DNA from 3 places in the Streptomyces sp. NPDC058295 genome. Region 1 is predicted to be linked to each of the others. Evidence: riboswitches for the same ligand, from Rfam matches in the RefSeq annotation. Region 1 holds a riboswitch; each other region holds the start of a gene.
What was found. Region 1 has a riboswitch for cyclic di-AMP ahead of ACFVYS_RS40995 (M23 family metallopeptidase). Riboswitches for the same ligand answer to the same signal wherever they lie in the genome.

Region 1 (10,263 bases):
GTGTGCTCCGGCACGCTCACTGGTGGCAGCGGTGGGGGTCCCGCCGGGGCCGAGCGCGGCCGAGAACTTGGGGGAGGGTGCGGTACGGGGCGCTGATCACCCTGCTCACGCTGTCGGGCCTGGTCATCCTCGCGCTGGTGCGCGAACAGACCGGTACGGAAGGGTTCCTGGTCGGGCTCGGGCTCGCCGTGCTGCCCGTGCCGCTGCTGGTCGCCGCCTTCCGATGGCTGGACCGGGTGGAGCCGGGACCCTGGCGGAACCTGGTCTTCGCCTTCGCCTGGGGCGCGTGCGCGGCAGCGCTGATAGCCATCATCGCCAACAGTTTCGCGACCAGATGGATAGCCACCGCGACCGCCGACCCGTCCAGCGCGGACACCCTCGGGGCGACCGTCATAGCGCCGATCGTCGAGGAGTCCGCGAAGGCCGCCGCCGTCCTGCTGCTGTTCCTCTTCCGCAGGCGGGACTTCACCGGGATCGTCGACGGCGTGGTCATAGCCGGGGTCACCGCCACCGGCTTCGCCTTCACCGAGAACATCCTCTACCTCGGCACCGCCTTCGGCACCGACCAGCTCACGGGCGACACCGGCATCGCCTCGGTCACCGCCGCGACCTTCTTCGTCCGCGTCGTCATGTCGCCGTTCGCGCACCCCCTGTTCACCGTCCTGACCGGCATCGGCTTCGGCGTCGCCGCGCTCTCCGGGGACCGCCAGCACCTGCGGCGGGTGCTGGTCCCGCTGGGCGGGCTGCTCCTCGCGATGGGCATGCACGCCCTGTGGAACGGCTCCTCGTCGTTCGGCGAGTTCGGGTTCTTCGCGGTGTACGCGGCGATCATGGTTCCCGCGTTCGGGCTGCTGACCTGGCTGGTGGTGTGGACGCGGCAACGCGAGCTGCGCACCGTACGCGAGGAGCTGCCCGCCTACGCGGCCGCCGGCTGGCTCACCCCGGCCGAGCCTTACGCGCTCGGCTCGATGCGGGCCCGGCGACTGGCCCGGGAGTACGCCGGCCGGCACCTCGGCAGGCCGGCCGCGCGGGAGGTCGCGCGGTACGAGGCGTACGCGACGTCCCTCGCGTTCCTGCGGCACCGCGGCCGACGGGGGCGGGCCGGCGCGGACTTCCTCGTACGCGAGCGGGAGTTGCTCAACGAACTGTGGCGGCGGACGGACGTCGCCCGGCCCGCGCTGGACCACGCCGCCCGGATGACGGCCCCGCCGGTACGGGTGGCCGCGCCGCCCTGGCCGGTCTACGGGGCGTACGGGTACGGCCAGGGTCCGGCCCACGGCCAGGACCAGGCCCAGGGCCAGGGCCACGGCGCCGGATTCGGCCATCCCACGGCTCCGGTGTACGGCAGTCCGGCGGCACCGTCGTACGGGTACGGGTACGGCTATGGGTCCGGGTACCCCGCGGCACACGTCCCCGGCCCCGGACACGGCCCCACGCACGGACCCGGACCCGGGTATCCGGCGGGACCGTATCCCGCTCCCCACCCGCACCGGTAGGCCGGGGCAGGCAGGGCCGGGGCCCGGGTCGGGTCAGGCCGAGGCGCGGGTCAGCCGGATGATCTCCTGTGCCGTCAGTTCCAGCTGCGCCACCCCCAGCAGCGCCGGCAGCTGCTCGACCGTCCGCGCGGAGGCGATCGGCGCGGCCACCGTGGGCTGCGCGGCGAGCCACGCCAGGGCGACCGTGGGGATCCGGGTGTCGTGGGCCTGGGCGATCTCGTCCAGGGCGGTGAGGACGTTCCGGCCCCGCTCCGTGTCGAGGTGCTTGGCGGCGCCGGCCGCGCGGGCGCTCTCCACGGTCGTACCGGGCCGGTACTTGCCGGTGAGGAAGCCGGCGGCGAGGGCGAAGTACGGGACGGCGGCGAGGCCGAAGCGGGCGGCGAGGCCCTGGAGACCGCCCTCGTAGGTGTCGCGGGAGACCAGGTTGTAGTGGGGCTGGAGGGCGACGTACCGGGCCAGGCCCTCGCGGTCGGAGAACTCCAGGGACTCCTGGAGGCGCTCGGGCGTGATGTTGGAGGCGGCGATGTGCCGCACCTTGCCCGCCCGCACCAGTTCGTCGAGCGCGCCGAGGATCTCCTCGACGGGCACCTCGGGCTTGTCGAAGTGCGTGTAGTAGAGGTCGATGTGGTCGGTGCCCAGACGGCGGAGCGAGGCGTCGGCGGCGGCCTTGATGTTGTCGGCGGACAGGCCGGGGAACTCGGGGTGCTGGCTCACCTTGGTGGCGATCACGACGTCGTCGCGGTTGCCCCGGGCCTGCAGCCACCTGCCGATGATGGTCTCGGACTCACCACCGCTGTTGCCCTCGATCCACGCCGAGTAGGAGTCGGCGGTGTCGACGAAGTTGCCGCCCGCGGCCGCGTAGGCGTCGAGCACGGCGAAGGAGGCCGTCTCGTCGGCGGTCCAGCCGAAGACGTTGCCGCCGAGGGAGAGCGGGAAGACCTCGAGGTCGGAGGAGCCGAGCTTGCGAAGAGAAGTCATGTTCTGTCTCAACGGGCATCGACGGCCCGCCCATTCCGGGCGTGACGCGAAGAACGTGTGAACAGCACGCATGACCGGCACACACCGGCAGCCCCGACGCGGAGGGCGTCAGGGCTGCGGGGTGGATCAACGTGTCCGGAGGAACGGCTCAGGACGAACGGCTCAAGGGAGACGGCTCAGGGGTTGAGGCCCTTGCCGCGCAGCCAGGCCGCCGGGTCGATGCCGTCGGCGCTGCCGCCGGGGTGGACCTCGAGGTGGAGGTGGGCCCCGGTCACGTTCCCGGTCGCGCCCACCCGGCCGATCACATCACCGGTGGCGACCTTCTGGCCGACACTGACGCTGATCGACGACTGGTGGCAGAACCACAGCTCGGTGCCGTCGTCCAGGGTCAGGATGGTGCGGTAGCCGTAGGAACCGGCCCAGCCGGCCTCGGTGATGGTGCCGCTGTGGACGGCCTTGATGAGCGTGCCCGTCGGCGCGGCGAAGTCGAGACCCGTGTGGTAGCCGGAGGACCAGAGCGAACCGGCCTGACCGAAGGTCGAGGTGATGGTGTACGAGGAGGTCGGCAGCGTGTACTGCTTGGCCAGTTCGGCCAGGCGCGCGGCCTCGGCCTTGGCGGCTGCTTCCTCGGCGGCCTTCTTCTTCGCGGCGGCGGCCTTGGCCTCCGCCTCCTTCTCGGCCTTGGCGGCGGCGTCGGACTCGGCCTTGGCGGCCGCGGCGAGGGCCTTGACCTCGACCTGGGACTGCTGCGACTCGGCCTGCGCCATGATCCGGCTGCGCAGCGCCTCGCCGGCGTCGGAGGTGCTCTCCTCGGTGTCCACGGCGGTCTCGGAGCCGAAGCTGGCGAGGGCCGGCGCGGCTTCCGGGGCGGGCTCGTCGTCGGTGATGAGCGAGCCCACGTTGGGCAGGTCCGGCATCGAGATGGAGACCGGGGCCTTGCCGGTGTTGGCACTGGCCATGCCACCCGCGCTGACGGCGGCTATGACGCCGACGCCGAGAACGGTGGAGCTGCGGGCGAATCCGCCGCCGCGCTGCTTGGCGACGCGGTGCTTGCCGCGTACCGGGCGAGTGGACTCCGCGGTGGGGTTCCACTCCTCCCAAGGTCCCTCGTCGGTGCGGTAGTCGCCGTAGCCGAAGGTCTCGGTGGACCGCTGGCTGGGCGCGTACGGGGCCTCGGGGGCAGGCGGGTTGGACGCCACGCGGGCGCACTCCTTTCCTTCCGTCGCCTACCGGGTTAGCTGACGGGTTCGGAGCGGGAAGGTCTCCTACGCGCGTATACCGGTCGTGGACTCTGCGAGTTCACGACGGCTTCCGCGTGATTCACCCCATGGTGGTGGTTCCCCGGTTCCCTTGCGGGATTCGGCACGTGCCGCACGGAGCCGACTCTGGTGCCGGCTGGGACGACCGCGCTGCGTTATCGAACGTTAATAGACCCGGGGGTGGGTTTCCAAGCTGTTCCTCTTGATCAACAACATTTCTGGCCTGGACTTTTGGGCTACCAGCGGTGAAAAACGGGCGAGTTGACCGCGCCTCGACATGCCCCGGAAACGCTTCATCAGTCACAGGAGTTTTGATGGTGACTCAGTCGTTATGCGCAGGGCGGTCGGCCGGTCACCAAGAGTGAGGAAGCAGGTCCTCTAAGCGGTCGGCGAAACGTCGACGGAAACGCCGAAGGCCGGAACCCTTTCGGATTCCGGCCTTCGGTTCATCAGTAGCGGGGACAGGATTTGAACCTGCGACCTCTGGGTTATGAGCCCAGCGAGCTACCGAGCTGCTCCACCCCGCGGCGATGAACACAACTGTACGCCATCAGCGGGACAGAAAGCACATCGGTTGATCCGCGGGGCCTCGGTGGCCTCAGAGGAGGTGGCGGTTCGGCTGCTTCGCCCGCTCCTCGTACTCCGGGAAGACGAGGACGTCGACGCCCCGGGCCGTCAGCAGACCGGTGCCGTCCGCCTCGGTGACGAAGGTGTCCGGCTCGCGCCAGGCCGTGACCACCCTGCGCACCCCCGCGTCGAGGATGAGGCGGGCGCAGGGGGCCGGGCGGGAGGAGCGGCGGGCGCACGGTTCGAGGCTGCTGTAGACGGTGGCGGTGGGCAGCCGGGGGTCGGCGGGGTCGAGCTTCGCGAGGGCGGCCTCCTCGGCGTGCACGACCGGGTCGCCGGCCTCGCGGGAGTGACCGCGCGCCAGTTCCGTGCCGTCGGCGGCCACGATCACCGCGCCGACGCTGAAGGCGGTCTCCGACGGCGGGCAGTCTGCGGCGAGTGCGCAGGCGAGGGCCAGCCAGTGCCGGTCGGCGGCGGCGGGCAGCGGTCCGGCACCGGGGGCGGTGGGCTCGTAGCGGTTCAGGACGACGTCCTCGATGCGCCGGGTCTCCACCAGACGCAGGCGTCCGCCCTGGTAGCCGCCCGGCCCGAACAGGCGGGGCGCGGCCGGATCGCCCACGAAGAGCGGGGCGAGGACGAGCTGGAGTTCGTCGGCGAGGCCCTGCCGGAGCAGCTGGGTGTGGATCGTTCCGCCGCCCTCGACCATGAGCCGCCGTACGCCGCGCACGTCGTGGAGGTGTTCGAGGAGGCGGCGCCAGTCCAGTTCGGGGCCGAGCGGGACGGCGTCCGCGGCGATGCCCAGCGCGCGCACCCGCTCGGCGCCCTTCTCCGTCGTGTACACGACCTTCTCGCCGCCCGTGTGCCAGAAGTTCGCCGCCGGGTCGAGGTCGCCGGAGCCGCTGACGGTGACCTTGAGGGGGTACGGCGGCAGTCCGGCGGCCACCCGGGCGGCGCGGCGCTCGGGGGAGTTCACGAGGAGCCGGGGGTTGTCGGCGCGGATCGTGCCGGCGCCGATGAGGATGGCGTCGACGGAGGCCCGCACCTCGTCGACGCGGTCGAAGTCGGCGCGGCTGGAGAGGAGCAGGCGCTCGGGCGTGGTGTCGTCCAGATAGCCGTCGAGGGAGACGGCGGCGGACAGCAGGACGTACGGGTACGGCATCGGCGCGGCTCTCCCTGGGATGACGGGCAGGGCTTGGTTCAAGTTTGAAACAAACTTACACTGGGGGCATGACGACTCGCTGGCTCACCCCCGAGGAGCAACGCGCCTGGCGCGCGTACGTTGCCGGCTACCTCCTCCTCGAGGACGCGATCGACCGGCAGCTCCAGCAGGACGCCGGCATGCCCCACCTGTACTACTCCATCCTCGCCAACCTCTCCGACATCCCCGAGCGGCGGCTGCGGATGACCGACCTCGCGGAGCGGCTGAAGATCACCCGCAGCCGGCTGACCTACGCGGTCTCCCGGCTGGAGAAGGACGGGCTGGTGCGGCGTGAGGACTGCCAGCAGGACAAGCGCGGCAGCGTCGCGGTCCTGACGGACGAGGGCATGACGGTGCTGGAGAACGTGGCGCCGGGCCATGCCGAAACCGTCCGCGCGGCCCTCTTCGACCGGCTCACCCCCGAGCAGGTGGGACAGCTGGAGGAGATCTTCACGCAGGTCGCACGCGGTTTCCAGGAGAAGGACGGCGGCGAGACGGCACCGGAGGACCTCCCGTGGCGCCGCCGCTCGTCGCCCTGCTCCGGCACCCCGTGACCGCGGCCTCTCGAGCGTGAGCCCGGTCCTGTGACGGGCGCCACAAATCAGTTGCTTCAAATTTAAAGCATGGGGTAGGGTCTCGACTCGTTGGATCTGCTTCAAATCTGAAGCACAAGGTGGCCCAGTGCCGCCTTGTCACCGTCCTCCGGACCCGGGAGACCGCATGCCCGACACCCCCGCCGCCACCCCGCGCGCCCGCGTCCGGGTACCGCTGCGCTTCCCCGACGGCTACTCCGTCGACGCCGAACTGGTCACCTTCCACGGCCTCGTCGACGGCCAGGAGCACGTCGCGGTCGTTCTCGGCGAGCCGGCGCCCGGCGCCACCCCCCTGGTCCGGCTGCACTCCGAGTGCCTGACCGGTGATGTCTTCGGTTCGGCCCGCTGCGACTGCGGGCCGCAACTGCGCGAGGCGGTCGAGCGCATAGCCGTCACCGGCGGTGTCCTGCTCTACCTCCGTCAGGAGGGCCGCGGCATCGGCCTCTACAACAAGCTCGACGCGTACGCCCTCCAGGACCAGGGCCTGGACACCTACGAGGCGAACGCCGCGCTCGGCCTCCCCGAGGACGACCGGGACTACACGGCCGCCGCCCAGATGCTGCGCGCCCTGGGCATCACGAGCCTGGACCTGCTGTCCAACAACCCCGACAAGGCGGGCCAGTTGCGCGACCTGGGCATCGAGGTCCAGGACCGGGTCCCGACGGGCGTCTTCACGACCCCGCACAACGTCCGCTACCTGCGCGCGAAGGTCCTCCAGACCCAGCACACGCTGCCGCTGGCCGACCTCACCGGGCTGAGCGTGGGCTGACCGCCGACGGCCCGAACGGGCCGTCCAGCGCGGCCCACTGGAGCAGCATGATGGTCTTCGCGTCCGCGATCGCGCCGGTGCGGACGAGGTCGAGGGCCTCGGTGAAGGGGAGTTCGACGACGGCGATGTCCTCGCCCTCGGCCGCCACGCCCGCCGTGTCGGCACCGGGGGCTGAGGCGTCGTAGGGGGCGGCGAAGAAGCCGAGGCGCTCGGTGACCGAACCGGGGCTCATGAACGCGTCGAAGACATGCTCGACGTCGTGCACCGCGCGACCGGTCTCCTCGGCCGCCTCGCGGCGGATCGCCTCGCGCGGGTCGTCGCCGTCCAGGAGTCCGGCGGCGGCCTCCAGCAGCATTCCGTCCGGATGACCGTTGACGTACGCGGGCAGCCGGAACTGCCGGGTGAGCAGGACGGTGCGGCGCTCGGGGTCGTAGAGCAGGATCGTGGCGCCGTCGCCCCTGTCGTACGTCTCGCGCTGCTCGCGGCTCCAGTGGCCGTCCGTGTGCCGGTAGTCGAAGGTCGTGCGGCGCAGGACGGACCAGTCGCAGGCGAGGACCTCGACGTCGAGGACGCGGACCCGGTCGTTGCCGGTGAGGTCGCGTCCGTGGCGGTCGAGTCCGGTGCGGCCGCGGGGGTCGGGGACGTCGATGCCGGGGGTGCCGGGAGCGGGGCGGGACGGAGCGTCGTGGGAGCCGGACGCGGGGGCGGGCGAGATGTCGACGTGCTCGGTCATCGGCGGCCTTCGAGGAGGGTGGCGGCGGGGGCGGCGGTGCGGGCGTCGGGGACGGCGGCGAGATCGGCGTAGACCGGCTTGCCCTGGGCACGGGCCTGCTCGGTCATCCGGTCCGCGCCCTCCGACGGACCGCCGATGCGCAGCACCGCGTCGCAGCGCTCCAGCAGGCGTTCGGCGACGGGGTGGAAGAGCTCGTCGAAGAGCGGGTCGCCGGGGGCGGCGCCGCCCGCCGCCTCCAGCAGGGGCAGCGCGAGCGCCTCGCCGGTGACGGGCAGATGCCCGGCGCGGAACAGCACGAGGGCGACCTCGTTCATGGCCCGCACATGGGCCGCGAGCTTGGCGGGGTCGTCGCCGGTGCCCGAACGGTACGGGCCGGCGACCAGGATCATCAGCGGTTTCACGGGGTCTCCTGGGGTGGGTTCAGGCCAGCCGGGTCTCGACGCCTGCCTCACGCAGGGCGTCCAGGGTCTGCGGGCCGCCGGGATGGGTGGCGGGGTCCGCCGCGGCGGCGTCGGTGACGAAGGACTGCACGGCGTCGAGCGGGGCGACCTGACTGAACGCGCGCACACCGAGCTTGGTCGCGTCGGCGACGGCGACCGTACGGGCGGCCTGACCGAGCCCCACCCGCTTGACGGCCGCGTCCTCGATCGAGAACTCCGACCAGCCGTGCACGGCGTGCACTCCGCCGATCGACATCACGAACACGTCGAAGGCCAGGGACTCGAGGGTGCGCAGGGCCAGCGGCCCGACGAGGGACCGCTCACCCGGGCGGGACCGGCCGCCGACGACCAGCAGGTCGATGCCGGGCCGGTCGGCCAGCCGCAGCGCCGCCTGGAGACTGAGCACGGCCACGGTCAACGGGCCCCGCGCGGCGAGGTGTTCCGCCACGTGCACGGTCGTGGTCCCGGCGTCCAGCAGCACCCGTGACCCCGGCTCGACGAGTCCGGCGACGGCCGCGCCGAGCCGGTCCTTCGTCGCCGCCTGCCACGCCTGCCGGGCCTCGAAGCCGCCGCCGTCCTCGCGCGGCCGCCCGGCGACGGCCCCGCCGTGCACCCGCCGCACCAGCCCCTGCCGCTCCAGCACGTCCAGGTCCCGGCGCACGGTCATCTCCGAGACCCCCAGCCGCTGAGCGAGCTCGGCGACGGAGACCCGCCCCTGACTTTGCCCTTGCCCCTGCCCTTGGTCCGGTCCGTGCCCCTGGACGAGGCGAAGGGTCAGGTCGAGACGGTCCGCGACATCCATGGCGCCATTTCTACCATGCCCATGTTCGAATGAACATCGACATGTTCATCGATGCCTAGGAGCTCAGCGGATCCGCCCCGACCTCGAGAGCGTGCGGATAGGCGGCCGACCGGTGCTGGAAGGAGAGGATCTTCGGGTTCTGGACGACCCCGTCGCGGATCTCGATCGCCTTCCTGACCGTGGGATCGGCGTCCCATGCCGCGGGGCCGCTCATGACCTTGCGCAGATACGGAAGGAGCGCCTCGCTGATCTCCCAGGTGGCGGAGTTCCACAGGTGGGACGGGCTGTGATCCACCGCGTAGTAGTGGCACCCCGGCCCCACCGCGGACATGGGCTCGCCGAAGGTGGTCGGGCGGGCCCACGCGAAGCCCATGCCCTCGTCGCAGGCGACGTCGACGAAGAAGGTGCCCGGCCGGAACAGGGCGAGTTCCTCCTCGGTGACGAACATGAGCGGCGCGTCGGTGTCCTGCAGGACGCAGTTGACGATGACGTCGAACCCGGCCAGGTACTCCGCCAGCGGCATGGAACCGGCCGCGGTGACCGCCCGCAGGCGCGTCGGATCGTCCTCCTGCTCCTCGAAGTGGGCCATCACGACCGAGGGCATCGGCGAGGCCACCGCCGCGGCCGCGCGCTGGGTGAGCACCGTGACGTCCGTGACCCCCATGGCGCCCAGACCGGTGACCGCTCCGCGCGCCGTGGCGCCGAAGCTGATGACCACCGCACGCAGGCGGCGGCCGTAGTGGCCGGTCTGCCCGCCGAGCTGGAGAGCGTGCAGCACCGAGCAGTAGCCGGCGAGCTCGTTGTTCTTGTGGAACACATGGACGCTGAAGGCGCCCGTGGAGGTCCAGTGGTTCATGGCCTCCCAGGCGATCAGCGTCAGCCGCCGGTCGATGCCGATCTGGGTCATCTTCTCGTCCTGCACACAGTGCGGCCATCCCCACAGGATCTGGCCCTCGCGCAGCTCGGCGATGTCGTCGTGCATCGGCTTGGGCAGCAGCGCGATGTCGCACTCGGCGATGAGCTGCTCGCGGGAGCGCAGGCCGGCGACGAGTGGTCGCAGCGCGTCGTCGTCGATGCCGAACCGTTCGCCGTAGCCCTGTTCGAGATAGATCCGCGCACGTACGTCCGGGGCGATCCGGTCGAGGTGACGGGGGTGCAACGGGAGGCGGAACTCGTTCTCCTTGCGGGAGGAGGCGAATACTCCGAGACTCATCAGGCTCATGTGGGGAGGCTCATTTCCGACCGGACACGATGTGCTCCGGCATTGCCGTTCCCCGAGGGCGACGCCGAAACGGATGACGGCGTGCGAGGTGCGCTCGGTACCGCCACCGTACTCCCGGCCCGGCCACCGAGCGCCCGCTGCTCGTTTGAGCTCGAAGGTTCCGCAGGTCCAGCGGTCACCCGGGGCCCCCGCGGGCTTCTAGCATG
Region 2 (10,263 bases), on a different contig from region 1:
GACGAGTTGGAGGGCCACCTCGGCGAGCACGGCCTGACGATGGGCCTGCTGGCCGACCTGAGGACGCTCGGGGTCCCGGTGGTGGCCACCATGGGCGACGACGCCTACGACACGCACCGCTTCGGAGAGGGACCCGCGTCCCGCCTGATGACGCTGGCACGGTCGGAGCGGGTGAGCTCGGGGTGGAGCGAGCAGGAGGTCGAGCGGCTGACCGGGCTGCGCGACGACCGGCTCGGCGAGGCCCTCGACCGACGCGGCGCCACCAGCGTCACCCAGTACCTGGCCATCGGCGCGGAACTCCGGGCGAAGTGGCAGCGGGCCGCCCGCTCCAACAGCCGCCATCCGTACGGTCACCTGCTGATCAGAGCCGCGACGGATCTCGCCCGCTGTGGCGTCACCGGGGACATCCCCCGTCGGCTGCTGGAGGAGGCGTGCCGCAGCTACGGGGCGGGGCGTCCGGATATGGAGTCGTTCCAGGAAGCCGTCGACTGGGCCGTCCAGCCGCTGCACGGGGTCACCGGGATGCTGGTCCCGGGAGCGCCGCTGAGGGTGGGGGAGAGCGAGGAGACCTGGCGGCCGTACGGCTCGCTGGTAGCCGACGCGGAGGAGGCGGCGGCGAGGGCGGTCCCGGAGACCGTCTGGCGCTGTGCGCTGGAGGGGACGAAGTACGACACCGGGGTGCACCTGAACGTCCGTGCGACCGCCGGCCTCGTCTTCTCGGCCAGGGCGCAGGACGGTGACGCCGGGGCGATGCACATGCTGAGCCTGCTCTCCGAGAACGAGGCGACGGCGCTGGACTGGCTGCGCAAGGCCGTGGACGCGGGGAGGACGGAGCTGGCGGGACAGGTCGGCGAGCGGCTCCTCGGGCAGGGCGAGGCGGAGGAGGCGCTGCCCTATCTGCGGGCGGCGGCCGAGGCGAAGCCCGATGGTCCACAGGCGCGGCTGGTCGGGGAGGCGCACCTGGCGCTGGCCGAGCAGTGGCTGCGCAAGGCGGCGGCCGAGGCTGACATGGCGGCCACACACCGGCTGGGGGACCTGCTGCTGGGGCGCGGCGAGTTCAGCGAGGCGATGGACCTCTACGTAAGTGCCGAGATGCAGGGATACACCCCCGTGGCCCGCAGCGCGGCCGTGTCCTTCCTGCTGAGTCACGAGGAAGAGACCGCCGAGGTACTGCTGGCCCGCGCCGCCGCCGACGGCGACGAGGGGGCCGCCGAGTTGCTGGCCGGCCTCCGCAAGCCGCGGCAGAGCCTGGACGACGCCGCGGACTACTTCGCCGGCGACGGCAGGCTGGACGCCACACACGAGGCCGCTGTGGTGGAGAAGATGGGGTTCTCGGACGAGGCCCGCAAGGGGTACGAGCAGGGTCACGCCCGCGGCGACGCCTACGCCGCCTACCGGCTCGCGCTGCTCCTCGAGAAGCAGGACAGCGCCGCCGAAGCCACCCTCTGGTACCGCAAGGCCGCCGACCTGGGGCACCCCGCCGCGCGGAAGGCCCTCGCGGAGCGCGGCGAGGACACCGCTACGGTCGGGGAGTGACCGAGCAGCCCGACACAGACCACCAGGACCGCACCACTCCCGAACTCTTCACCTGGGAGTTCGCGACCGACCCCTACCCCGCCTACGCCTGGCTGCGCGAGCACGCGCCCGTGCACCGCACCGTTCTGCCCAGCGGGGTCGAGGCCTGGCTGGTCACCCGGTACGCCGACGCGAAACAGGCCCTCGCCGACCAGCGGCTCTCCAAGAACCCGGCGCACCACGACGAACCGGCGCACGCCAAGGGCAAGACCGGCATCCCCGGTGAGCGCAAGGCCGAGCTGATGACGCATCTGCTCAACATCGACCCGCCGGACCACACCCGGCTGCGACGGCTCGTCAGCAAGGCCTTCACCCCGCGCCGGGTCGCCGAGTTCGCGCCCCGGGTCCAGGAGCTGACGGATCAGCTCATCGACCGGTTCGCCGCCGAGGGGAAGGCCGACCTCATCCACGACTTCGCCTTCCCTCTCCCCATCTACGCGATCTGCGACCTCCTGGGCGTCCCCCGTGAGGACCAGGACGACTTCCGCGACTGGGCGGGGATGATGATCCGGCACGGCGGGGGCCCGCGGGGCGGTGTCGCGCGGTCGGTGAAGAAGATGCGCGGTTATCTGCTGGAGCTCATCCACCGCAAGCGCGCGGAGCTTCCCGCCGATCCGGCTCCCGGCGAGGACCTCATCTCGGGTCTGATCCGCGCCTCGGACCACGGCGAGCACCTCACCGAGAACGAGGCCGCCGCCATGGCCTTCATCCTGCTGTTCGCGGGCTTCGAGACCACCGTCAATCTCATCGGCAACGGCACCTACGCCCTCCTCACCCACCCCGAGCAGCGCGCACGCCTCCAGCTCTCGCTCACCGAGCACGACGGCGACCGCGGCCTCCTCGAGACGGGCGTCGAGGAACTCCTGCGCTACGACGGTCCTGTGGAGCTCGCCACCTGGCGGTTCGCGACCGAGCCGCTGAGCATCGGCGGGCAGGACATCGCGCCGGGCGACCCCGTGCTCGTGGTGCTGGCGGCGGCCGACCGTGACCCGGCGCGCTTCGCGGACCCCGACACCCTCGACCTGTCCCGCCGTGACAACCAGCACCTCGGCTACGGCCATGGCATCCACTACTGCCTGGGAGCCCCGCTGGCCCGGCTGGAGGGCCAGACCGCGCTGGCCACCCTGCTCACCCGGCTGCCCGATCTCCGACTGGCCGTGGAACCGGCCGAGTTGAGGTGGCGCGGCGGGCTCATCATGCGCGGACTGCGGACTTTGCCGGTCGAGTTCACTCCGGTGCATTCCGGCTCATAAGCGATCCACATCTGACCGGATGTCAGCCGGAGTGTGACCGTTCGGCGGAGTAAAGGTGACCAACACTCAAGTCTGTGATCTTCACGTGATCTGCGCGGCATTAACTTGTGACAAGTGATCGTCTGCCGATACGTTCTCTCGTCAGCGCGACGCATCGGTTCCACTCGCCGCGCCGGTCAGTGCTGTCCAGAGAAAGGCCCTTCGCATGCTCTCCGGGAACGGTCGTCACCGTCGCCCCCGCCAGGCCCCGGCCCTCCTTGTCGCGGCCGGAGTGACGGGCTCCGCCATCGCCATCCCGCTGCTCGCCGCCTCCGGCGCGAGTGCGGCGGACGGCACGGTGTGGGACAAGGTGGCGCAGTGCGAGACCGGCGGCTCGTGGAGTGCCGACGAGGGTGGCGGCGAGTACGGCGGCCTGAGTCTCACCCAGAAGGACTGGGAGGCGAACGGCGGCCTCGACTACGCGACCAGCCCCGACCTGGCCAGCCGCAGCCAGCAGATCGCCGTCGCGCAGAAGGTGCTCGCGGCCGAGGGGATCGGCGCTTGGGGCACCTGCGGGCTGACCTCCGGGCTCACCCAGGAGAACGGCGCGCTGAGCGTGGACACCGGCGTGGCGGACGACTCGTCCGACTCGTCCGACTCATCTGGGTCTTCCGGATTGTCCGACCTGTCCAGGGGATTGTCCGGATCCTCGGGCTCCACGGCCGACGACGACTCCTCGGCCGGATCGTCCGACTCGTCCGCTGATTCCTCCGGTTCGCCCTCGGCGTCCGCTTCCTCCCCTTCATCCTCTTCCTCCGCCGCCACGGTCGACTCCGGCACGTCCGGCGGTTCCGGCGGCCGGAGCGACGGCTCGACGGGCGCGAGCTCGCCCACGGCGACCCCGGGTGCGGACGACTCGGACAAATACGTCCAGGACGAAGGTTCTTGGAGTCTCGTCGACACCGGCTCCCTGGGCCCGGGCAAGCACCGCGGCGCCACCGCCGACGAGGCCGCGACCAAGAGCGCGACCGGCACCGGCGTGGACGGCACCGCCCCCGCCTCCGCCGGCCGGCATGCCGCGGCCACCTATGTCGTCCAGGAGGGCGACTCCCTCGCGTCCATCGCCGACTCCCTTGGTCTCGACGGCGGATGGCGCGCCCTCTATGCCGAGAACAGGGGCCTCATCGGTGTCGACCCGAGCAACATCGCCGCCGGTCAGACCCTCGACACAGGGGTGGAATAGGGCGCAAAGCCCAAGAAAAACAGCGGGAGTTCACGTCACGCTTCGCGCCGAATGTCCGGTTTGGTGAAAGTGTGGGATGAGTCTCAGAAGCCCTGATCGTCTTTGAAATTCCGTCGATCGCGTGTCTACGGTCGAGGCCGCTCGGCAACCCGAGCCCCGGCCGTCGCAACGCCGAATCCTGCCAGCGACGAACCGGGAACAGTCGTCGCGTCAAGCGCCGTAGGCAGGAGCGGGGGACCCAAGGTAAGTGCCGCGCCGGTCGGTTGACCGGAACGGCTAGGGGTGAAGCCACACCTCCCACGGAGCAGCGCTCCGACGGGCGAGGAAGTGGCCGGGCAACTCACACGACCCGAACCCGACAGCTCACCTCGCAGGCGTCGGTGAGGGGATCCACCATGCTGTTTTCCGCCAAGGGCAAGCACCGCCGTCCCTCCAAGGCGACCCGCGTCGCCACGCTCGCCGGCGTCACCGGCGTCGCCATCGCCGCCCCGCTGATGGCGGCCGGCAACGCCTCCGCCGCCACCGCCTCCGAGTGGGACACGGTCGCCCAGTGCGAGGCCGGCGGCAACTGGTCCATCAACACCGGCAACGGCTACTACGGCGGTCTGCAGTTCTCGGCGTCCACCTGGGCCGCGTACGGCGGCACCGCCTACGCCTCCACCGCCGACCAGGCCTCCAAGTCCCAGCAGATAGCCATCGGCGAGAAGGTCCTCGCGGGTCAGGGCAAGGGTGCCTGGCCGGTCTGCGGCACCGGCCTGTCCGGCGCCGCCTACAACGGCTCGAGCGCCGCCTCCTCGGGCTCCGGCTCCTCCGGTTCCTCCAGCTCGTCGAACGGCGGCAGCACCAGCAGCCGCTCGACCGACGAGCAGAGCGCCTCCCGCTCGACCGACCGCCCGGCCGCCTCCAAGACGGTCACCACCCCCACCGGCAAGAAGGTCAAGAAGGGTGACGGCGAGTACAAGGTCGTCAAGGGCGACACCCTCAGCTCCATCGCCGAGAAGCACAAGGTCAAGGGTGGCTGGGCGAAGCTGTTCGAGCTGAACAAGGACATCGTCGTCGAGGCCGACCTGATCTACCCGGGCCAGCAGCTGCACCTGAAGTGACGCTCGGCCCGAAGTGACACCGGGCCCGCAGTGACGCTTCGCCCGAAATGACACCTGGCCCCCAGAGAAGCCACAGCACCCTCATATCCGAGGTCGGCACACTGAAGACCTCGTGAGGGTCACCCCCCGTCCCCACGGGCCCCCCGCTCCGGTGCGTGTTCCCCCGTACGCACCGGAGCGGGGTTTCTCTTTGCCCGTTCGTCACTTCCTGTCGGCTTTTCTCGGCCACCCCCTTTGTTCCGGGCGGAAACAATAGGTACCGTCTGTCTGTCCACGGGACGGTCGGTCGGCTGCCGACGGTCCCGGGGCGGTTAGGCTCTAGTCGCAAGGCTCAGCAAGGGCTCATCAAGTCCCCTGGGCCCCGCACAACCAGCGTCACATCCCAAGAAGGAGATGCTCGTGCCGTCCATCGACGTCGTCGTAGCCCGGGAAATCCTGGACTCCCGAGGCAACCCCACGGTCGAGGTCGAGGTCGGCCTCGACGACGGCAGCACGGGTCGTGCCGCCGTTCCGTCCGGTGCCTCCACCGGTGCCTTCGAGGCCATCGAGCTCCGCGACGGTGACCCCAACCGCTACCTCGGCAAGGGTGTCGAGAAGGCCGTCCTCGCGGTCATCGAGCAGATCGGCCCGGAGCTCGTCGGCTACGACGCCACCGAGCAGCGCCTGATCGACCAGGCCATGTTCGACCTGGACGCCACCGACAACAAGGCCTCGCTCGGCGCCAACGCCATCCTCGGCGTCTCGCTCGCCGTCGCGCACGCCGCCTCCGAGGCCAGCGACCTGCCGCTGTTCCGCTACCTGGGCGGCCCCAACGCGCACCTGCTGCCGGTGCCGATGATGAACATCCTGAACGGCGGCTCGCACGCCGACTCCAACGTGGACATCCAGGAGTTCATGATCGCCCCGATCGGCGCGGAGTCCTTCTCCGAGGCCCTGCGCTGGGGTGCCGAGGTCTACCACACCCTCAAGAAGGTGCTGAAGACCAAGGGCCTGTCCACCGGCCTCGGCGACGAGGGCGGCTTCGCCCCGAACCTGGAGTCCAACCGCGCCGCGCTCGACCTCATCATCGAGGCCATCAAGCAGGCCGGTTACGTCCCCGGCGAGCAGATCGCGCTCGCGCTCGACGTCGCCGCGTCCGAGTTCTACAAGGACGGCAAGTACGAGTTCGAGGGCAAGTCCCGCTCGGCCGCCGAGATGACCGAGTACTACGAGGAGCTCGTCTCCGCGTACCCGCTCGTCTCCATCGAGGACCCGCTGTACGAGGACGACTGGGCCGGCTGGAAGGTCATCACCGACAAGCTGGGCGACAAGGTCCAGATCGTCGGCGACGACCTCTTCGTCACCAACCCGGAGCGTCTGGCCCGCGGCATCGAGGAGGGCTCCGCCAACGCCCTGCTCGTCAAGGTCAACCAGATCGGTTCGCTGACCGAGACCCTGGACGCCGTCGAGATGGCCCAGCGCAACGGCTTCAAGTGCATGATGTCCCACCGCTCCGGCGAGACCGAGGACGTCACCATCGCCGACCTCGCGGTCGCGGTGAACTGCGGCCAGATCAAGACCGGCGCCCCGGCCCGCTCGGACCGCGTCGCCAAGTACAACCAGCTGCTGCGCATCGAGGAGATCCTCGACGACGCCGCGGTCTACGCCGGCCGCAGCGCCTTCCCGCGCTTCAAGGGCTGAGCAAGGTCTGATCAAGGGCTGACGCCGCCGACCCCAACCGGGGCAAGGCTCCGCCAGTCGTACGTACGTCCCCGTACCGGTCCCGTACCGTGTGCGGGGACGTACGCACGTGTGAGACGGGAGGCGGGAAGCAGTGGCCGTGAAGGACCGGGACCGTTTCTCCACCGCGACCAGGATCAAGCTGCTCGGCGAGCAGACCGCGGCCCGGGTCTACCGCTCCCAGACCAAGCGCCAGGCCCGCCGCTCCCGGCTCACCGGCCGTGCCGCGCTCCTCGCGCTCGTGCTCTGCACGCTGATCGTGGCCCTGGCCTACCCGATGCGCCAGTACGTCTCCCAGCGCGCCGAGATCGCCGATCTGGAGCGCGAGAAGCGGCAGGCCAGCGAACGCGTCGAGCAGCTGCGCGACCTCAAGGCGCGCTGGCAGGACGACGCCTACGCCGAGCAGCAGATCCGGCAGCGGCTGCACTACGTGCTGCCGGGGGAGACCGGGTTCGTCGTGATCGACCCGGACGCGGCCAGGCAGTCCCGCGCCGACCTCGGGTCGGCCGACCGCCCCTGGTACTCGAACGTCTGGGACGGCGTCGACAAGTCCGACGCCTCGGACCAGTGAACAGCCGACCAGTGAACGACCGACCGGTGAACTGAGACCGGTGAACCGACCGGTGGTCAGAACCGGTTGCCGGAACCGATAGAAAGACAGGCATGGAAACGCCCCCGCCGACCACCCCGCGCACCGAGCCCACCGACGCGGACGTCGAGGCCTTCAAGCAGCAGCTCGGACGGCCGCCGCGCGGTCTGCGCGCGATCGCGCACCGCTGCCCGTGCGGTGAGCCGGACGTCGTGGAGACGGCCCCCCGCCTGCCCGACGGCACGCCCTTCCCGACGCTGTACTACCTGACGTGCCCGAAGGCCAACTCGGCCATCGGCACGCTCGAGGCGAACGGCGTGATGAAGGAGATGACGGAGCGGCTCCAGGCCGACCCGGAGCTGGCCGCCTCCTACCGTGCCGCGCACGAGGACTACGTCCGGCGCCGGGACGAGATCGAGGAACTGAAGAACTTCCCGAGCGCGGGCGGCATGCCGGACCGGGTGAAGTGCCTGCACGTGCTCGTCGCGCACTCCCTGGCGGCCGGCCCGGGTGTGAACCCCCTCGGCGACGAGGCCCTGGAGATGCTCCCGCAGTGGTGGCGCAAGGGCACGTGTGTGGTGCCGGCCGCGCGGGACGACGCGAAGGCGGCCGCCCGGTGACCCGGGTCGCCGCCGTCGACTGCGGTACGAACTCGATCCGCCTCCTCGTCGCCGACGCCGACCCGGAGACCGGCGAGCTGGTCGACCTGGACCGCCGGATGACGATCGTCCGCCTCGGCCAGGGCGTCGACCGCACCGGACGGCTCGCCCCCGAGGCGCTGGAGCGGACCTTCGCGGCCTGCCGGGAGTACGCGGCCGCCATCAAGGAGTACGGCGCGCAGCGGCTGCGCTTCGTCGCCACCTCCGCCTCCCGGGACGCGGAGAACCGGGACGAGTTCGTGCGCGGGGTGCTGGACATCCTCGGCGTCGAGCCCGAGGTCATCACCGGCGACCAGGAGGCCGAGTTCTCCTTCACCGGCGCCACGAAGGAACTGAAGGGGCGCACCGACCTGGCCAAGCCGTTCCTGGTGGTGGACATCGGCGGTGGCTCGACCGAGTTCGTGGTCGGCGACGACCGGGTGCGTGCCGCGCGCTCCGTCGACGTGGGCTGCGTACGGATGACGGAGCGGCACCTGGTCGTGGACGGGAAGGTCACCGACCCGCCCACCGCCGGGCAGATCACCGCGATGCGCGCCGACATCGAGGCCGCCCTCGACCTCGCCGAGCGGACGGTCCCGCTGCGCGAGGCGCACACCCTGGTCGGCCTGGCCGGTTCGGTGACGACGGTCGCGGCGATCGCCCTGGGCCTTGAGGAGTACGACTCCACGAAGATCCACCACGCGCGGATCGGTCTCGACCGGGTCAGGAGCATCAGCGACGAGCTTCTCCGGGCCACCCACGAGGAGCGCGCGGCGCATCCGGCGATGCATCCGGGCCGGGTGGACGTGATCGCGGCGGGTGCGCTCGTCCTGCTGGCGATCATGGAGCGGATCGGCGCGCAGGAGGTCGTCGTGAGCGAGCACGACATCCTCGACGGCATCGCCTGGTCGATCGCGTGACTCCGGCGGACCCGCTACTTGCACTCTGCTGAGCAGGCAGGATGCGCGAATGAGCAGACCCGAGGGGCCCTTCGTGGCCCCTCGGACGCGTTCCGGAGGCACCCCCTCGGGAAAGTTCGTGAAGTTCTTCACAAGGAATTCGGCCCTGTCGGAGGACAGACGTGTCTTCGTTGACCCTTCCGGGGGCTCAACACCCGTGTGAACGTGTTCAAAAGAGGCGGGCGCGGACGTATCGCGGAGGTCGGGGGAAGGGGTCCCGGACGGCCCTCACGGAGCCCTTCCGAGCCCGGAGAGGCAGCTCACGCGGCATTGACAACGCCATGCCCTACACGCTGGTTCCCCCTCCGCGCCATGACGTGGATCACGCGGGTCGCGGAGGATAGCACACACCCCCGGGAAGCTTGTGAAGGGGCGCACGAGCGACCCCCCTCGAGCGGGTGGATACTCGATGGCATGAGCACCACGGAGCGTCCCAGGATCCTCGTAGTAGGCGGTGGGTACGTAGGCCTGTACGCAGCTCGGCGCATCATGAAGAAGATGCGCTACGGCGAGGCGACCGTCACGGTCGTCGACCCCCGGTCGTACATGACCTACCAGCCCTTCCTCCCCGAAACCGCCGCCGGCAACATCTCCCCGCGCCACGTCGTCGTCCCGCTGCGACGCGTGCTGCCCAAGGCGGAGGTCCTCACCGGCCGGGTCACCACCATCGACCAGGACCGCAAGGTCGCCACGATCGCGCCGCTGGTCGGCGAGGCGTACGAGCTGCCCTTCGACTACCTGGTGATCGCGCTCGGCGCGGTCTCCCGCACCTTCCCGATCCCCGGCCTCGCCGAACAGGGCATCGGTATGAAGGGTGTCGAGGAGGCCATCGGCCTGCGCAACCACGTCCTCGAGCAGCTCGACAAGGCCGACTCCACGACCGACGAGGAGATCCGCCGCAAGGCGCTCACCTTCGTCTTCATCGGCGGCGGTTTCGCCGGTGCGGAGACCATCGGTGAGGTCGAGGACCTGGCCCGGGACGCGGCCAAGTACTACAAGACGGTGTCCCGCGAGGACATGCGCTTCATCCTCGTCGACGCCGCCGACAAGATCCTTCCCGAGGTCGGCCCCAAGCTGGGCCAGTACGGCAAGGAGCACCTCGAGGGCCGCGGTGTGGAGATCTACCTCTCCACCTCCATGGACTCCTGCGTCGACGGCCACGTGGTGCTGAAGAACGGCCTCGAGGTCGACTCCAGCACCATCGT
Region 3 (10,263 bases), on a different contig from region 1:
GGTCTGCTGGCCGACCTCTTCTCCCGCGTCGACCTGCTGCTGACCCCGACGACGCCGAACGCCGCGCACGGTCACGAGGGGCCGGGCGACCGGTACTCGACCGCGCTCACCTGGGCGTTCAACCTGAGCGGGCATCCGGCGGTCAGCGTCCCGGCGGGGGTCGGCGCGGACGGTTGTCCCGTGGGGCTGCAGCTGGTCGCGGCACACGGCGGCGAGACGGCACTCCTGGCCACCGCCCGAGCCGCCCAAGCCGCCCAAGCTGTCCACGCCGAACACGCCGTCCACCCCTCGGCGTGCTACCCGACCTGGCCGTAGCCCTCCACCTCCGCCCTCCACCTCCGCCCTCCCTCTTCGACGAACGCCCGCAGATACTTGCGCACACATATAATGCAGGTGCAGACTATCGTCGTACGCCGACTACCTGGGGGATGGATCATGACCCGTCGCAGTTTCCTGTTCGTACTGGGCAGCAGCCGTCCGGACGGCAACACCGAGTTGCTGGCCCGCGCGGCCGCCGAGCAGTTGCCCTCCGACGTCGAGCAGACGTGGATCAGCCTGGCCCGGCACCCGCTGCCCGACTTCGAGGACCAGCGGCACGACAGCGACCACGTCCGCCCCACCGAGGGCAACACGGCGCTGCTGCTCGACGCCACACTCGCCGCGACGGACATCGTGATCGCGTCCCCGCTGTACTGGTACTCGGTCTCCGGCCAGACCAAGCGCTACCTGGACCACTGGTCGGGCTGGCTGCGCACCCCCGGCCTCGACTTCAAGGCGACGCTCGCCGGGCGCACCCTCTGGGGTGTCACCGCGCTCGCCGACGACCAGCCCGTGGTCGCCGATCCGCTCGTCGGGACGCTCAACAACTCGGCCGCGTACATGGGGATGTCCTTCGGCGGAGTGCTGCTCGGCAACGGCAGCAAGCCCGGTGACGTCCTCGGGGACACGGAGGCGCTGACCCGCGCGAAGACGTTCTTCGCGGGAGAGACGCCGGCGGCGCGCTTCCTGTGGGAAACCCGCTGAGACCTACGCCTGAGACCTACGACCGAGACCCACATCTGATGTCTGGGCCGCGTGCCGCCTGGGCCGTGCCGCCTACGCCGTGATGTCCCTGGTCGTGAAGCGTGCCCAGGCCGCCGAGCCGAAGACGGCCGCGTACAGGGCCTGGAGGCCGAGGTTCTTCTCCAGGTCGTCCCAGTAGACCGGCTCACGCATCAGGTCGGCGAAGGACAGCCAGTGGTGTGAGAAGAAGTACGGCTGCAAGGCGTGCAGTTGGGGGATCTGGTCGAGGATCTGGACCGTGATCAGCAGGCCCACCGTCGTCGCCATCGCCGCGATGCCGCTGCTGGTGAGGGTGGAGACGAACAGTCCGAGCGCCGCCACCCCGGTCAGGGAGGCGGCGACGACCAGGGCGATCAGCAGCGCCCGCAACAGCCCGTCGCCGAAGCCGATCCGGGTACCGGAGATCGTCGTCAGGTCGCCCAGCGGGAAGAGCAGCGCCCCGACCGTCAGCGCCGAGACGGCGACCACCAGCGTGGCCACCAGGCAGAAGATCATGACGGTCGCGTACTTGGCGAGCAGCAGGCGGGTGCGACCGGCCGGGGCGACCAGCAGATAGCGGAGCGTGCCCGCGTTCGCCTCGCCGGCGATCGAGTCGCCCGCGATGACACCGATCGCCATCGGCAGGAAGAACGGCAGGGTCACGGCGAGCGCGGTGAAGACCAGGAACAGCCCGTTGTTGGTCACCTGCGAGATGAAGGCCGGACCCTCGCCGCCGCCCCCTCCCCCGCCGGGTCCGCCGGACGAGTTGTCGCTCGTCTCGATCTTCACGGCGATCCCGACCAGCACCGGCACGGCCGCCAGCACGCCCAGCAGCGCGAGGGTGCGCCAGCGCCGGAAGGTGGTCAGCAGCTCGCTGCGGAGCAGCCCGAAGGTCCAGGTCCAGTTCGCCGTCCGCACCGACGCCGAGGTCGGCGTCAAGGACCGTTCCGGTTCCGGCGTCCGGTTCCGGTCGTCCACCGTGTCAGCCCGCGACATCGAATCCCTCCCCCGTGAGAGCCACGAACGCGTCCTCCAGGGAGGCCCGCTCGACGGCGAAGCCGCGGACGCGGACGCCCGCCGTCACCAGCGCGGCGTTCAGGTCGGCGAGATCCCGGTCCGGGGGCGGGGCCTCGGCGCTCACCCGGTCCTCGCCGAGGACGACATCGTCCGCCCCCTGCTCCTTCAGCACCCGGGCCGCGTCCGCCGGGTCCGGCGTCGTCACGACCAGTCGGCCGCGGGCCCCCGCGGCGAGGTCCGCCACCGGGCCCTGGACGAGCAGCCGGCCCTGGGCCATCACCGCCGCGTGCGTGCACACCTGCTCGATCTCGTCGAGCAGGTGCGAGGAGAGGAAGACGGTCGTGCCCTCCGCGGCCAGTTCCCGGATCAGCGAGCGGATCTCCCGCATGCCCTGCGGGTCCAGGCCGTTGGTCGGCTCGTCGAGGACGAGCAGCCGACGGGGCTGGAGCAGGGCGGCGGCAAGGCCCAGACGCTGCTTCATACCGAGGGAGTACGCCTTCGCCTTCTTGCCGGCGGCGGCCGTCAGGCCCACCCGCTCCAGCGTCGCCGAGACCCGCGCACGCCGGGTCCGCGGATCGGCGGTCGGGTCGGCGGCGTCGTAGCGGAGCAGGTTGTCGCGGCCGGAGAGGAAGCCGTAGAGAGCGGGGCCCTCGATGAGGGTCCCGACGTGGGGCAGTACGGCTCGCGCGGCCCGCGGCATGGGTAGCCCCAGGACGCGGGCCGAGCCGGCCGTGGGCTCGATGAGTCCCATCAGCATGCGGATGGTGGTGGTCTTGCCGGAGCCGTTGGGGCCGAGGAAGCCGAAGACGCTCCCCGCCGGAACGGTCAGGTCGAGGCCGTCCACGGCGAGCTGTCCGCCGCGATAGCGCTTGGTGAGGCCGCGGGTGTGGATGACGGCGCCGTCGTCCACAGGCACCCGTACGGGCTCCGGCACGAGCTCCGGAACCGACTCCGGCACGGTCTCCCGCGCTGACTCCGCCATCGGCTTCCCCCTCCGGCCTGACCGGCCTCCGGTGTTCGGAGGCCGGCCGCTGCCCTACGTCACCCGCGCCGCCACTTCACCACTTCACCACTCGACCGCTGCGCATGCTTGGGCCGTTCGGCCTACTTCGCCGCGTTCGCCGCCTTCACCAGGGCGTCCTTGGTGACCGCGCCGACGTAGACCTTGCCGTCGTCCGTCATCAGGGCGTTGATCAGGCGGGTGGAGAAGACGGTGCCGGAGCCGAACTTGCCGGTCACCTTGTCGCCGAACGAGCCGAGGAAGCCGCCGAGGTCGCCGCCGGCCTCCGCGCCCGAGGGCAGGCCCTCGCCACCGGAGTCGAAGACGGCGACGGACGTCCAGCCCTCGCCGAGAACGTTGAGTCCGTCGAGCCCGTCGAGGCCTTCCGCGCCCTCGACACCCTCGACGCCTTCGAGGTCCTTCGCGAGGTCGTCGGGCTTGCCCGAGTGCCCGGGGGCGCTCTCCCCAACCTTGTCGCCCTCGGTGACCTTCGCGCCCTTGGGGGCGGTGAAGTCGAAGGTGGACGCGGCGGGCTTGGCGAAGCTGACCTGGGTGAAGCCCGCGTCCACGACGGCGGCGCCGCCGCTCGCCGGGGTCAGCGTGAACTTCAGCGGCAGGCCCGTCTTCGCGTCCACGGCCACACTGATCGCGCCGACCGTGGAACCGGACTGCTTCGGCTTGACCAGCAGCTTGTAGGCGTCACGACCGGCGACCTGGACTGTGCCGTCGACGGTCACGGAGGTCGTGTCGTCGACCGCCTTCAGGGCGTCCTCGGTGAGCTCCTTGGGCGTGGCGGGGACCGGGGTCTCCGCCTTGCCGGAGCCCTTGTCGGCACCCTCGCCGGAGCTCTCGTCGGCGGTCGAGTGGTAGACCTCGTTGGAGGCGCTGTCGTACCCCCACACGTCCTTGCCGTTGTGGATGACGCTGTACTCGGCGGCGTTCTCCAGCAGCGAGAGCTTCTGCCGGTCCGGGCCGTCGGCGGCGACGCGCAGGGTGTGCGTGCCGGCGGCGAGCTCGGTGAGCTTGGTGGACGGGTCGGCGGACGAACCGTCGCCGCCCTGGGTGGCCCCCGAGAGGAGGCCGCTCTCCAGTCCGCCGAGGTCGGGCAGCCCGAGGTCGGTACTGATCTTCACCGTCCCGGACAGCTGCTGCACGTCCGAAGCGGCGATCTTGTCGAGGAGCTGCTGTGCGGTGATCTTCGGCAGGTCGGGGTCGCCGGAGTCGGCGAGCGCCGGGACCAGCCCGATCGTCGCCGCCGCCACACCGATCACGGTGACCGGGACGATGTACCGTGCGGCCTTGCGCCGTCCGAGGCGCAGGTCGTCGGCTTCCGCGCCGGTCGACTCCCCGCCGGTCGTGGTGTCGTCGGATGCCTTCGGTGCCATGTGTGCCTTACCTCCGTCGTCGGCGGCGGCTGGTCATCTCACGCCTGAACGTCCCCACCCCAAGCCGCCATTCTCACCCGAATCGGTGAGGAGTGGTGTTTTCCGTGGTTCCCATCTGACCAAATCAGCCAGGGGGAAGCGTCAACCCGAGGGCTCAACTCCACATACGCCTGCGGTATGACACGAAGGTGACTAGGCGGCATCCGACCCGTAGGGGTCCCCGGGGTCAGCCCGCCCGGTGGACCACCGCGTCGCAGAGTTCCATCAGCGCCGCCTTCGCGTCGCACTCCCGCAGCGGCGCCAACGCGGACCGCGCTTCCTTCGCGTACCGCACGGTGTCCCGGCGGGCCTGCTCCAGCGCCGGGTGGGCCCGGAGCGCCTCCAGCGCCTCGGTGTGCCGGGCGTCGTCGGTCAGGTCGGAGTCCAGCAGCTCGCACAGGGCGATGTCCTCGGGCAGCGACAGCCGCGCCGCCCGCTCCCGCAGGCGCAGCACGGGCAGCGTGGGAACGCCCTCGCGCAGGTCCGTCCCCGGCGTCTTGCCCGACTCGTGCGAGTCGGAGGCGATGTCCAGGACGTCGTCCGCCAGCTGGAAGGCGACGCCGAGTCGCTCGCCGTACTGCGTGAGCACGTCGACGACCGTCTCGTCGGCGCCGGACATCATCGCCCCGAAACGGCAGGCCACCGCCACCAGCGAGCCGGTCTTGCCGCCGAGCACGTCGAGGTAGTGGTCGACCGGGTCCCGCCCGTCCGTCGGCCCCGCGGTCTCCAGGATCTGCCCGGTGACCAGCCGCTCGAACGCCTCCGCCTGCACCCGCACCGCCTCGGGCCCGAGGTCGGCCAGGATGTGGGAGGCACGCGCGAAGAGGAAGTCACCCGTGAGGACGGCGACGGAGTTCCCCCAGCGGCTGTTCGCGCTGGACACCCCGCGGCGCACGGCCGCCTCGTCCATCACGTCGTCGTGGTACAGCGTGGCCAGGTGGGTCAGCTCCACCACGACGGCCGAGGGCACCACACCCGGCGCGTACGGGTCACCGAACTGCGACGCGAGCACCACGAGCAGCGGCCGGAACCGCTTCCCGCCCGCGCGCACGAGATGCTGGGCGGCCTCCGTGATGAACGGGACCGCACTCTTGGTGGCCTCGAGCAAGCCTTCCTCGACAGCCGCCAATCCGGCCTGGACATCGGCTTCCAGAGCCTGGTCCCGCACGCTCAGCCCGAACGGCCCGACGACGGTCACGAGGGGTCTCCTGTCTGCTGGTGTCTACTGGCGATTACGCGGTTTGTCGATAGGTCTCTGCCATCACTCAAGTCAGCGTATCCGGTCACGTTTCGATCACCGATAGCCCCCACGTCCCGCGGGCTCGAATGGACTCGCCCGGGAGGCCCCCGCAGGCCAGGCGGTATCGGATCACGCCCGATATGGTTTTGATCAGCTCATATGAGCGGACATGGAGCGAGTTTCCGGGAACCGGGGATTCATGTCCCGGACCGGGGCTCCTGTCTGACCGACGGGCCCGCCCGGCCCCCTCTCCACGTGACGACGATCACGCGTTTCCTTCGCCCTTCCCCCGCGACGCGTCGGACGCAAGGCGAAGCGACTCCCCTCCGCTCCCGTTCTCCCCCCATTGCCGGTGCTTTAACAATGAGTTGGGACTAATGCCCGATTCGCCGCTCTTGTGAACGCTGGTGAGTTGGCTCACTCCCCATGGAGATCCGGTTCGAGCTCACCGTTCACCGATTCTCCGCACCCCTCAAGCAAGTTGAAGCTTTGCACCCACAAAGGATCAAGCACCCCATAGGCCACAGACCAAGGTCAATAGGGGTGATCTGTGAATCCGGTACTTGTTTCGGACATGTGCTCTCGCATACGTTCCCGGCCTGTCGGGCGGAACGCCGAATCCTGCCGCCGCCCGCACACCCATCGATAACGCTCGGCAGGAGCGGGGGAACCAGGTAAATCGCCGAAACGGAATTTCCGGACGTCTTGGATAGGCAAGACGTTTCGGACAGGCCGTACGGCTTGGGGTAAAGCCGCGACCGTCAGGACGCGACCGGGCAGCTCCCGCCCGAACCCGACAGCTCACCTCGCAGGCGCCGGAGAGGAAATTCGACATGCCCGCTGCCGCTCAGCCGCGCCGCAACCGTTTCATCCGCACGCTCGCCGTCGCCGCCACCGGCGCGGCCGTGCTCGCTCTCCCCGTCCTCGGGGCGACCACCGCCTCCGCGGCGACCCCGGCCGTCTCCACGGCCACCAGCCTCGGCTACGCCAACAACCTCGACGGCTGGATCCGCGCCTCCCTCCAGGTCATGGGGCAGCACGGCATCCCGGGGACGTACAACGGCATCTACCGCAACGTCATCCGCGAGTCCTCCGGCAACCCCAACGCCATCAACCTCTGGGACTCCAACGCGGCCGCGGGCATCCCGTCCAAGGGACTGCTCCAGGTCATCGACCCGACCTTCCGCGCCTACCACGTCAACGGCACGTCGTGGGACTCGTACGACCCGGTCGCGAACATCACCGCCGCCTGCAACTACGCGGCCGCGCGCTACGGCTCGATCGACAACGTGTTCGGCGCGTACTGACCATCCCGCCGACCGGTCAGCGGTGTCGGCCGCCGGTGCCAGCCACCGGTGTCGGCCGCCGGTGCCCGACAACCGGTCGCCGGTCGCCGGTAGCTGGCCGCCGGAAGCCGGTGACCAGTAACCGGCCGCCAGTAGCCGGTAGCGGTTACGGAAACAGACGTTCGAGGACGACGGCCACGCCGTCGTCCTCGTTCGACGTCGTCACCTCGTCGGCGACCGCCTTGAGCTCCGGATGCGCGTTGGCCATGGCGATGCCCCGGGCCGCCCAGTCAAACATCGGAATGTCGTTGGGCATGTCCCCGAAGGCGACGGTGTCCTCGGGCCGCAGTCCCAGGTGCTCGGCCGCCAGGGCCAGACCCGTCGCCTTGGTGATCCCGCAGGGCTGGAGTTCGACCGTGCCCGGTCCCGACATGGTGACCGTGGCCAGCGAGCCGACCACCGAGCGGGCCGTCGACGCCAACTCGTCGTCGGACAGCGTCGGATGGCGCAGCAGCACCTTGCTGATCGGCTCGCACCACAGGTCGTCGCGCCGGCCCACGCGCAGGGCGGGCAGCGTCGGGTGCGGCATCCGGTAGCCCGGCTCGATGAGCGTCAGCCCGTCGACACCGTCCTGGTCGACGGCCGCGTACAACTGCCCGACCTCCGCCTCGATCTTGCCGAGCGCGGTCTCGGCCAGTTCCCGGTCCAGGGTGACCGACCAGAGCAGACGGTCCGCGCCGGCGTCGTACAACTGCGCGCCCTGCCCGCACACCGCGAGCCCCCTGCTGTGCAGCCGGTCGAGCAGCGGGCGCACCCGGGGCGCGGGCCGTCCCGTCACCACCAGGTGGCGTGCGCCGGCGGCCGCCACCCGCGCGAGCGCGTCGAGCGACCGGTCGGAGAAGGTGTCGTCGCCGCGGAGCAGCGTCCCGTCCAGGTCGGTGGCGATGAGGGAGTACGCGGTGCGCGCGGCATATGCGGTGGGTGCGGCCATGATCAGAGAATACGGATCCCAGGCCCCCCGGGTTCGACGCGAACCGGCCGACGTCCAAGTCCTGTCCGGTTCTGCCAACTCCCCTTGTGCGCCTGGCGCACGCCTGGCTGCCGACCGACTCAATGAAACGGCTTTCTGGCACATCGTCGGGTAGCGGACGGTTAAAGGCCTCTGCACCGGTTGGCAACAACATGGGACGCTACCTACCGCGATGCCCAGGCGGACCGGTACCGTCCAGGTTTCCAGGGGGACTTGATCGGGGGGTCAGGTTGAGCAGTGGGCGTATTCGTGTGCTGAGGCCGCAGGACCTCGGCGAGGGGGAGCGGGAGCGGTGGCGCGCGCTGCGTGCCGAGTCGACGCTGCCGCGAAACCCCTTCATGGAACCGGAGTTCACCGACGCCGTGGGCCAGGTACGGCCACGCTCGCGGGTGGCGGTGGTCTACGAGGGGCGTGAGCCGGTCGGCTTCCTGCCCCACGAGCGGGGCCGGCTCGGACAGGGCCAGGCCCTCGCGTACGGCGTCTCGGACGTGCAGGGCGCGGTGCTGGCCCCGGGTCTGGGGCTGAACGCCGACGAACTGATGCGGGCGTGTGGGCTGTCGAGCTTCGCCTTCGACAACCTGGAGGCGGAGCAGGCGCTGTTCGTCCCGCAGGCGGCCGAGGAGTACGCGTCCTATGTCATCGACGTCGAAAAGGGTTACGAGACCTATGAGTCCGTGCTGCGCGCCCAGTCGCCGAAGTTCCTGAAGACGACGCTGGCCAAGGAGCGCAGGCTCGGCCGCCAGGTCGGGGAGGTGCGGTTCGTGTTCGACGAGCGCGATCCGGCCGCGCTGCGCACGCTCATGGCGTGGAAGTCCGCGCAGTACCGCAGGACCGGTCGCCGGGACCGGTTCGCACAGGAGTGGATCACCCGGCTCGTGGACGCGCTCTCCGAGACCCGCGCGCCGGAGTGCTCCGGCACGCTCTCCGTCCTCTACGCCGGTGACCAACCGATCGCCGCCCACTTCGGACTGCGGTCGTCGACCGTCCTTGCCTGCTGGTTCCCCGCGTACGAACCGGAGTTGGCGAAGTTCTCGCCGGGCCTGGTGCTGCATCTGCGGATGGCCGAGTCGGCCGCCGCCGAGGGCATCGGCCTGCTCGACCTGGGGCGGGGCGCGGCCGAGTACAAGGACTCGCTGAAGACCGGGGAGCTCCCCGTGTACGAGGGGGCGTGGTCGCGTCCGGGGGTGGGCTCCGCGCTCTACTGGCTCAGCCGTGAGCCGTCCCGCCGGGCGCATCACTTCGTGCGCAGCCGGCCGAGGCTCGCCGCGGCGGCCGCACGGACCTTGAAGGGCGCGGGCCGACTGCGCCGACCGTGACGGGCGGCACCGACCGGCCGGCGCGACGGGCCTGACGGACGCGACGGGCCTGACGGACGTGACGGGCGTGACGGACGTGAGACAAGGGGGGTTCATGTACCGCGCTGTACGTGCACAGCAGGAGATACAGAGGTTCCTGGACATCGAGCCGGTGCAGGTCGCCGAGCTGGAGCTGGACCACGGGGGTGTCCTCAGACCGGGGCCGGGAAGTCCGCCCGTCACGCACGGCGAGGTGTTCGTGCTGGTCAGAAGGGGCGGGCGGCCGATCGGGACGCTGCTCGGGTCGGTGCCGCAGGGCGCGGACCCGAAGACCGTCCTCATGGACCTGGCCACGCGCGAGCAGGCTCCCGGGCCGCCTTCGGCGGGGCCCACGGAAGGGGCTGCCCCGACCGCCACGACTGCCCAGCCCGCCACCGTCCCCTTCACCAGCGTCGTCGTCGCCACCCGTGAGCGCGCGGAGAAGCTCGCGCACGCCCTCGACTCGCTGCTCGCCCAGGATCATCCGGACTTCGAGATCGTCGTCGTCGACAACGCGCCCGTGACGAACGCGACCCGGGACCTGGTCGAACGCAAGTACGCCGAGCGCGTGCGGTACGTCACCGAACCGGCGCCCGGTCTCGCCGTCGCGCACAACAAGGGCGTCGAGACGGCCCACGGCGAGGTGATCGCGTTCACCGACGACGATGTCGTGGCGGACCCGCGCTGGCTCACGGAACTCACCGCACCCTTCACCGCCGACCCGGGCCTCGGCTGCGCCACCGGCCTGATCCTGCCGGCCCGGCTGCGGACCCCCGCCCAGGTCCTCCTGGAGAGCCACGGCGGCTTCGCCAAGGGCTTCACGGCCCGCATGTACGACCCACAGGACCCGCCCGCCGACGAACCGCTGTTCCCGTTCACCGCGGGCCGCTT

Region 2: another riboswitch for cyclic di-AMP. It lies ahead of ACFVYS_RS24605 (transglycosylase family protein); the one in region 1 lies ahead of ACFVYS_RS40995 (M23 family metallopeptidase).
Region 3: another riboswitch for cyclic di-AMP. It lies ahead of ACFVYS_RS07495 (transglycosylase SLT domain-containing protein); the one in region 1 lies ahead of ACFVYS_RS40995 (M23 family metallopeptidase).

Annotation. Positions count from the first base shown of each region.
Region 1 is NZ_JBHVYO010000074.1:813-11,075, reverse strand. Features, by position in the region: gene ACFVYS_RS41005 (PrsW family intramembrane metalloprotease) at 1-1,496, shown strand, start outside; gene ACFVYS_RS41000 (aldo/keto reductase) at 1,530-2,474, opposite strand; gene ACFVYS_RS40995 (M23 family metallopeptidase) at 2,651-3,673, opposite strand; cyclic di-AMP (ydaO/yuaA leader) riboswitch at 3,681-3,849, opposite strand; tRNA gene ACFVYS_RS40990 (tRNA-Met) at 4,187-4,260, opposite strand; gene ACFVYS_RS40985 (dihydrofolate reductase family protein) at 4,332-5,459, opposite strand; gene ACFVYS_RS40980 (MarR family winged helix-turn-helix transcriptional regulator) at 5,528-6,052, shown strand; gene ribA (GTP cyclohydrolase II) at 6,219-6,860, shown strand; gene ACFVYS_RS40970 (NUDIX domain-containing protein) at 6,838-7,593, opposite strand; gene ACFVYS_RS40965 (DUF4406 domain-containing protein) at 7,590-7,982, opposite strand; gene ACFVYS_RS40960 (DeoR/GlpR family DNA-binding transcription regulator) at 8,014-8,835, opposite strand; gene ACFVYS_RS40955 (N(5)-(carboxyethyl)ornithine synthase) at 8,891-10,057, opposite strand.
Region 2 is NZ_JBHVYO010000023.1:97,471-107,733, reverse strand. Features, by position in the region: gene ACFVYS_RS24620 (hypothetical protein) at 1-1,536, shown strand, start outside; gene ACFVYS_RS24615 (cytochrome P450) at 1,533-2,828, shown strand; gene ACFVYS_RS24610 (transglycosylase family protein) at 3,034-4,050, shown strand; cyclic di-AMP (ydaO/yuaA leader) riboswitch at 4,256-4,442, shown strand; gene ACFVYS_RS24605 (transglycosylase family protein) at 4,446-5,153, shown strand; gene eno (phosphopyruvate hydratase) at 5,547-6,833, shown strand; gene ACFVYS_RS24595 (septum formation initiator family protein) at 6,967-7,443, shown strand; gene ACFVYS_RS24590 (DUF501 domain-containing protein) at 7,536-8,081, shown strand; gene ACFVYS_RS24585 (exopolyphosphatase) at 8,078-9,019, shown strand; gene ACFVYS_RS24580 (NAD(P)/FAD-dependent oxidoreductase) at 9,473-10,263, shown strand, end outside.
Region 3 is NZ_JBHVYO010000005.1:164,921-175,183, reverse strand. Features, by position in the region: gene ACFVYS_RS07525 (amidase family protein) at 1-315, shown strand, start outside; gene ACFVYS_RS07520 (flavodoxin family protein) at 436-1,023, shown strand; gene ACFVYS_RS07515 (ABC transporter permease) at 1,096-2,037, opposite strand; gene ACFVYS_RS07510 (ABC transporter ATP-binding protein) at 2,024-3,040, opposite strand; gene ACFVYS_RS07505 (outer membrane lipoprotein carrier protein LolA) at 3,163-4,443, opposite strand; gene ACFVYS_RS07500 (polyprenyl synthetase family protein) at 4,670-5,680, opposite strand; cyclic di-AMP (ydaO/yuaA leader) riboswitch at 6,325-6,552, shown strand; gene ACFVYS_RS07495 (transglycosylase SLT domain-containing protein) at 6,556-7,029, shown strand; gene ACFVYS_RS07490 (HAD family hydrolase) at 7,175-7,999, opposite strand; gene ACFVYS_RS07485 (GNAT family N-acetyltransferase) at 8,290-9,354, shown strand; gene ACFVYS_RS07480 (glycosyltransferase) at 9,449-10,263, shown strand, end outside.